2 regions of the Vibrio sp. R10-SF1-ISO8 genome follow, and region 1 is predicted to be linked to the other one. Evidence: predicted binding sites of a transcription regulator. Region 1 holds the regulator's gene; the other holds the start of a gene.
What was found. The regulator PurR, encoded in region 1, represses purine synthesis genes. The targets are predictions, from matches to a motif close to TNANGNAAACGTTTNCNTNA.

Region 1 (4,014 bases):
ACATTATCATCTTGCTTCGCTGCGCTGTCAGAGCCTGACGAATTACGTGCAGCAGAAATTCGCCACAGCAAGTTCTTAACTCGAACCAGTAGCTCTCGTAATTCAAAAGGTTTAGTGACATAGTCATCAGCGCCCATTTCGAGGCCAACGATTTTGTCGATGCTGTCCGTGCGTCCTGTTACCAGGATAATTCCAATGTCTGACTGACTGCGAAGTTCGCGAGTTAGCATTAATCCATCTTCACCCGGCAGATTAATATCCAACATCACCAAATCAATCGCGTTGCTTTGTAGCATGTCTCGCATCTGCTCGCCGCTTTCTGCTTCACTGACTTGGTAACCTTCATTCTGAAAGTAGCCAACAAGCTTGCTGCGAGTCACTACGTCGTCTTCTACTACTAGTACATGATAACTCATCTGCACCACTTAATTTACATTGGGAATAGTTCTATCATTTATTCTATTCATAAATAGTAACATTTCTAGTATTTATCACTTTAAAAACGAGAAAGATGATTTTTTATTGATTCAAAACAAAACCTCCGCCTTTGTTAATATATGCTCATAATTCGTCTTTTATTGTCACGTAAGCCATTACCGCTATTCATTTTTATTAGTTACACTAATAGGTAGTTATTTTGGGAGTGATACCTAATGCAAGAAATCAAAGCATTCAACGAGAAACGTGCGGAAATTTATTGGTGGCTTTCAAGCCTTTACGCCAAGGAATTAACGGAAGAGAATCTGGAGCAGTACCATTCAGCTCAAATCCGCTCTTTCCTTACTGGCCTTGGCGAGAATGCCGCTCTTAAACCGTCGATTGATCGTGTCATTGATGCACTTAATCGCTTAATCGATCGCGAAGATGCGCAACTAGAGCTTGCCGCTGACTTTTGTGATCTATTTTTAAAGTCTGACCGCGACTCGGCACTGCCTTATGCTTCAATGTACATTGGAGACACAGGCCTGCTTAACGACAAGCCTGCCAAAGAGATGGAAGCATTAATGCTAGAGCATGGTGTAGCCGTTGATGAAAGCCTAAATGAGCCGGCTGATCACATTGCCATTGAGCTGGATTTTCTCGGTAACCTTATCATTCGCTCTAATGAACTTGAGCAAGAGCGTCATATTGAAGAGGCACTGATCGAACAAGAGAGCTTCATTCGTCAGCACCTTCTAAGTTGGACACCTAAGTTTTCGGCTAAGTGTCAAACGCTCGATGAATTCGGTTTTTACTCTGCGATCGCTTCTCTCACTGTGGCGTTCTTGGAGTTGGACTGCACATATTTAATCGGCGAATAGAGTCTGACAATGTGAACTGGCACAGGTCAGTTTGACGAAATATGTTTGCCCTAAGTCGGATTGCGGTCTAAAATCGTGACCGCAAACGATAAAAATGAACTATTCAAATACAAACCGCTAAATAAGAGCGGTTTTTGTGTTTCTGATACTTTCTGCCAACTTATTCTAAACTGAATATATTCTCGTGGCAGTCATCGACAGGACAAAATTTATGGCCACTATTAAAGACGTTGCTCGCCTTGCTGGTGTTTCAACAACCACTGTGTCTCACGTGATTAACAAGACACGCTTTGTTGCCGAAGCGACACAAGAAAAAGTGATGGAAGCGGTAACCGAGCTTAACTATGCACCGAGTGCCGTTGCTCGTAGTCTTAAATGCAACACTACTCGTACAATCGGTATGTTAGTGACGCAATCGACTAACCTATTTTTCTCAGAAGTTATCGACGGCGTAGAAAGCTACTGCTACCGCCAAGGTTACACCTTGATTCTGTGTAATACCGGCGGCATCTATGAGAAGCAACGCGACTACATTCGCATGCTGGCTGAAAAGCGTGTAGATGGCATCCTAGTGATGTGTTCAGATCTGACTGAAGAGCTGAGCGAAATGCTCGACCGCCACAAAGACATTCCAAAAGTGGTAATGGACTGGGGTCCAGAGAGTTCTCAAGCCGATAAGATCATCGATAACTCTGAAGAAGGCGGCTATCTAGCGACAAAATATCTGATCGAGCGCGGTCATACTGACATTGCTTGTTTAAGTGGTCACTTCGAGAAAGCGGCGTGTGTTGAGCGTATTAGTGGCTTTAAGCGTGCAATGGCTGAAGCTGATTTAACAGTAAACGAAGATTGGATTCTTGAAGGTAACTTCGAATGTGATACGGCGGTACTGGCTGCGGATAAAATTGTTGCGATGGATAAAAAGCCAACAGCCGTATTTTGTTTTAATGACACAATGGCGCTTGGCTTAATGAGCCGTCTACAACAGAAAGGCATTCAAATACCTCAAGACATCTCAGTAATCGGCTACGATAATATTGAACTAGCAGAGTACTTCTCTCCACCTCTAACAACAGTGCACCAACCAAAACGTCGCGTTGGTAAGAATGCCTTCGAAATTCTTCTTGAGCGCATTAAAGATAAAGAGCACGAAAAACGTGTGTTCGAGATGCACCCAGAAATTGTCGAGCGCAATACCGTTCGTAATCTAAATAAATAACCTTAAGTCAGACGCTTAGCTTGTAGTCGTACTATTGGCTAGGCGTATATCTCCCCTCTATTTATTGAACCAACATCACATTTATCCGATACAAACGTGATGTTCTGCGCAGATTTTATTTATTCTTAATGTGTTCGATTAATGCCACGAACAGGGCAAACCATTTCGAAAGGATGGGACGCAAAGCCTCCGGCCTTAAACAATTTATTGTCTGGTAGCGGGGTTGCCGATGGCGAATATGCAAACTGTCATACCGCTTTTACTTGCACTCGTATGACACCTTACTGACAATGTCTCTGCATAATTTTGCTAATCTCTCGGACCTGCATTGGTGGCGTATACTTATACACCGAGAAAACACAGCATGGATAAACCAATACTAAAAGACTCAATGCGTTTATTTGAGCAGTTAGGACATATTAAGTCTCGCTCAATGTTTGGTGGCTTTGGCATTTTTGCTGATGACACTATGTTCGCACTTGTCGTCAACGATAAACTACACGTACGCGCGGACGCGGCTCTCGCTAAACAGTTCAGGTCTCAAGGGCTAGAACCCTATGTTTACAAAAAACGCGGATTCCCCGTCGTGACGAAGTATTTTGCGCTTTGTGATGATTGGGCAGCTGACGCAAATAAAACGTTAAAGATTGCGAACGTCGCCTTAAAAGCAGCAAATCAAGAGAAGCAATGCCAATCGCAAGCGAAACCCAATCGTTTGAAAGATCTGCCTAACTTGCGGCTAGCAACTGAGCGCATGCTCAAGAAAGCTGGTATAGATTCGGTAGAGAATCTGGAACAAGTGGGAGCCGTACATGCGTTTAAAGCCATTCAGACTACACACTCTTCCGATGTAAACATCGAACTTCTCTGGGCTTTAGAAGGTGCCATTAAAGGGACACACTGGTCGGTTATCCCCCAAAGTCGCCGTCAGGAGCTGTTAACTCAAGTCAGCTAACCTAAAAAATAAATTTGTTTAAGAAGTCAGCCTTTGTGCTGACTTTTTTATTGGTTTTTATCTGCCATCTTGAAATTTGTGGCTTGCTTTCCCTGTCTTGTCTAGTAACACTAATAATTGATATCCATGAAATATGATGGAGCTGCACAACATGAATAAAAAGATCATCCTAGGAATTATTTTCGTCGCACTAATTGTTTTACTTGGCGTAAATTTTGGTCAGTATCTCACGCTAGAAAACGCGAAGGCGCAGCAAGCAGAGCTCTCCGCATTTATCGCAGATAACTTTACTATCGCCGCTGCTAGCTATTTTATCGCCTATGTTGCTATCACTGCTTTCTCAATTCCTGGCGCTGCGGTCGTTACCCTTTTAGGCGCTGCTCTATTTGGTTTCTGGACAAGCTTACTGTTGGTCTCTTTTGCCAGCACCATTGGGGCAACACTTGCATTTTTGAGCAGCCGATACTTATTACGTGATTGGGTACAGAGTAAGTTTGGCGACAAGCTCAATGCCATCAATCAAGGCGTTGAAAAAGATG
Region 2 (4,014 bases), on a different contig from region 1:
GCTCCGCTTTCTAAGTTTTATGTGGGTGCAATTGTTCGCGGCCTATCTGGCAAACTCTACTTCGGCGCGAATGTCGAGTTTGACGGCGTTCAACTAGGGCAAACCGTTCACGCAGAGCAATCAGCCATCAGCCATGCGTGGATGAAGGGTGAACAAGGCGTTGCTGACATCACGATCAACTACAGCCCTTGTGGTCACTGTCGTCAGTTTATGAATGAGCTTTCAACCGCTAACGAGCTAAAGATCCAACTGCCGAAACGTGAAGGTCAGCCACTTCATTACTACTTACCAGAATCGTTTGGCCCTTCAGATCTTGGCATCGAATCCGCATTGATGACCTCTGTTGACCATGGAAAACAGACACAAGAGCAAGATGAGCTATTACAACTGGCCGTCGCTGCCTTAAATCGTAGCCATGCCCCTTACACACATAACTTAAGTGGTGTCGCGATTAAGACCAAAGATGGCAAAGTATATCAAGGCGCATATGCAGAAAACGCTGCATTTAACCCAAGCCTACCGCCACTTCAGGTTGCGTTGATCCAGTTACTGTTAGACCGTAAGGAGCTCGAAAGTATTGATTCTGCGGCCTTGGTAGAAGTAGAAGACGGTACTATCAGCCATCTAGCTAACACACAAGCGACGCTAGAAGCACTAAACCCTGATATTCCAATCACTTACTTGGAACTTTAAACTGAGAAAGGCGCTAAATTAGCGCCTTTTTTGTATCAATTCGGGGTTAAACATCGAAAAACGGTTTGGGGTCGACTTCTAACTGACTAGGGGCTATCGCCTTTTTAATCGTTAGTTTGGTTGTTTTCATATCGACAAAACTTACATCGACAAAACGGTGATACTTACGCGAATAGAAACATTTGATTTCTGGTTTTAGCGGTTCGTGGGAATTCGAAGTCCAAATAATACCTACACGTCCATCACTCAACTCGACCAAAGCCCCAACAGGGAAAACGCCAATACAGTTGATGAATTTGTACACCAACTCTTTGTCTAAATGATTCGGTGTTAAGCTCAAGAGTATTTTAAACGCTTCTGCTGGGCTCATGCCTTGTTTGTAACAGCGATCGGCAGTCAACGCGTCATAGATATCAACGATGCAGCTCATACGACCGTGTAGAGGGATTTCATCACCTTTTAGCCCCGCTGGATAGCCGTTCCCATCGAGTTTTTCATGATGCATCAAACAAACGTCGCGGCTAACATCACTCAAACCTGTAACCGTAGTGATGATCTCTTTCGCGTAAACCTGATGAAGCTTCATATGCTCGAACTCTTCGGGTGTTAACCGAGCAGGTTTGTGCAGAACTTTATCATCAACCTTAATTTTGCCAACATCGTGCATAATGCCACCAATCGCCATTTGTTTTAGCGTCTCTTTCGGCAGGCCAAGATGTTTACCAAATGTCACGAGTAAAGTCGCAACATTGACTGAGTGTTCAAGTAAGTACTCATCTTTATTGCGCAGTGCAGACACACAATGCAATGCATCTGAATCAAGCAACACGGATTCGATCATGTCGTCTGCGAGATCATCCAGTTCGGAGACATGTATTGGCTTACCTTCAAAAGTTTGCGTCAGAATCCTGTTAGCCAGCCCTTTTGCTTCTTTGATGATTTTCTGCGCTTTCTTTTGCTGTGAAAAGCGGCTCACCTTTTTCCGCTTCACTGGTGTTGATGCTTCTTGTGGCGATTCAGTTTCTTCCACAACCTTAACGGGTTTAAAAACACTCCCTTTTACTGACAACTCCTTGTCTACCCAAGCAAATTTGACTCCATTTTTAACAAGCTGTTTGACTGCTTTTTCAGACGGCACACGCCCCGCATTGGCGAGATTGACGCGTTTACTGTCTTCGATTGCAGTCACAAACATGCCAACGGTCAGCGTACCGATTGGTATTTTTATGGATTTTTCTGGGTCGAACTGCATTAAGTTAGTAGCCGTATTCTTATTAGAGTTGATTATTGTTAGTGATTATAACTCTAATGCTGAGTATTTACGTAATAAGTGATTGCAATTGCTCAATAAACACCCAAAAAGCGGTAATAAAGTTGAGAATTATCGAAATCGTAATTTTCATCGCTCTTGTCTCGCAGTACTCCACCACTAAAATTAACCAAACACCACAAAGCAAACGTTTGCTTTTCTTTTACCAATGAGTATCATGCTCGCAAAACCTTCTATTCCTCTTACATTTTAGGGTTAATTATGTTCGGTACTGCAACAGCAAATCATGCAACTCGCGTTCTGCTTCTTGGTTCGGGTGAACTCGGTAAAGAAGTCGCCATCGAATGCCAACGCCTTGGTCTTGAAGTGATCGCATGCGATCGTTACGAAAATGCACCAGCGATGCAGGTTGCCCATCGCAGCTATACATTAGATATGCTCGATGGTGACGCGCTGCAAGCTATTATCGAAAAAGAACAGCCTGATTATGTCGTGCCTGAAATTGAAGCCATCGCGACCGATACGTTAGTAGAATTAGAAGCCCAAGGCTTGAACGTCGTGCCAACAGCGAAGGCAACAAAGCTAACAATGAACCGTGAAGGGATCCGTCGCTTAGCCGCAGAAGAGCTAAGCTTAACCACATCCCCTTATCGCTTTGCAGACAGCTATGAAGAGTTTGTTGCCGCAGTAGAAGCAGTTGGTGTGCCGTGTGTATGTAAACCGGTCATGAGTTCTTCAGGCAAAGGCCAAAGTGTCATTAAAAGTGCTAAAGATATTGATAAGGCTTGGAACTATGCACAAGAAGGCGGACGTACTGGAGCAGGTCGCGTCATTGTAGAAGGGTTTATTGATTTCGATTACGAGATCACTTTGCTCACCGTTCGCGCTGTTGATGGTGTACATTTCTGTGCGCCAATTGGTCATCGTCAGGAAGATGGAGACTACCGTGAATCTTGGCAGCCACAAGTTATGACAGACAACGCGCTAGCCGCTGCCCAAGATGCTGCCGGTAAAGTGGTGAATGCACTTGGCGGTTACGGCATCTTTGGTGTTGAGCTGTTTGCCAAAGGCGACACGGTTATCTTTAACGAAGTCTCACCTCGCCCACACGATACTGGCCTCGTCACTCTAATGTCACAAGACAGTTCTGAGTTCGCTCTACATGTTCGTGCATTTACAGGTATGCCAATCGCTGGGATTACTCAGTACGGCCCAGCAGCCTCAGCCGTTATCTTAGGGCAAGGAACATCAAATGATGTTCGCTTCGAAGGCCTAGGCGATGCGTTAGCTGCGCCACAGACTCAGCTTCGACTATTTGGCAAACCCGATATTGATGGACGCCGCCGTTTAGGGGTCGCGATTACTCGACGTGATTCTGTAGAGCAAGCGATCGAAGACGCTAAACAAAGCGCAGATAAAGTAAAAATCATTTACTAAGTCGTTTTATCGAAACTAAAAGGCTTGGTCATTTGAAATGACCAAGCCTTTGTTTATCTTAAATTTAAACCGCTTCAATCAAGTAAACTTCTTCAGCAAATCGTGCAGATTCATGTTTAGCAATCTTAGGATGCTTTTCAGCGTCTTCATTGCTCTCTAGCTTAGTGATCTTGTAACCCTCATACAGCGCTCTCACCTCAGATTCAGGGACAGCAAATGGAGGCCCCGGCATCAACTCTTGATCATAATCGAGAGTAACCAGCAAAATACGCCCACCGAGTTTAAGGAGCGACTTAATCTTTTCTACGTATTGCACTCGCATTTCTTTTGGCAAAGCAATGAGAGAAGCGCGATCATAAACGATATCAACCGGCTTGATTGGCGCAGTAAAGTAGTCACCGACATAGATAGATAGCTCATCAAACTGAAACAGCTCATGCTGACCATTAATCGGCATCACCATTGGCGTGTAAAAATGTTCCGCAAAGAAAGCACGCACGGCAATATTGCTCAGCTCTACTCCCTGCACATCAGAGTGTTTCGTTGCCAGCCATACCAAGTCTTCTGACTTTCCACACAAAGGGACAAAAACGTTGTCTTCTTGGCTAGGGTTC

Region 2: a site for PurR is predicted at 2,143-2,162, ahead of purT (formate-dependent phosphoribosylglycinamide formyltransferase). Genes of this name have one in related genera too.

The regions. Positions count from the first base shown of each region.
Region 1 covers NZ_JCBDHL010000018.1:184,919-188,932, forward strand. Annotated here, with positions in the region: gene torR (two-component system response regulator TorR) at 1-416, opposite strand, end outside; gene torD (molecular chaperone TorD) at 654-1,301, shown strand; gene purR (HTH-type transcriptional repressor PurR) at 1,513-2,520, shown strand; cyclic di-GMP riboswitch class I at 2,665-2,751, shown strand; gene AC6R00_RS14165 (TfoX/Sxy family DNA transformation protein) at 2,885-3,475, shown strand; gene AC6R00_RS14170 (TVP38/TMEM64 family protein) at 3,627-4,014, shown strand, end outside.
Region 2 covers NZ_JCBDHL010000005.1:92,611-96,624, forward strand. Annotated here, with positions in the region: gene cdd (cytidine deaminase) at 1-693, shown strand, start outside; gene AC6R00_RS01640 (cyclic di-GMP phosphodiesterase) at 740-1,945, opposite strand; gene purT (formate-dependent phosphoribosylglycinamide formyltransferase) at 2,225-3,400, shown strand; gene AC6R00_RS01650 (thiopurine S-methyltransferase) at 3,465-4,014, opposite strand, start outside.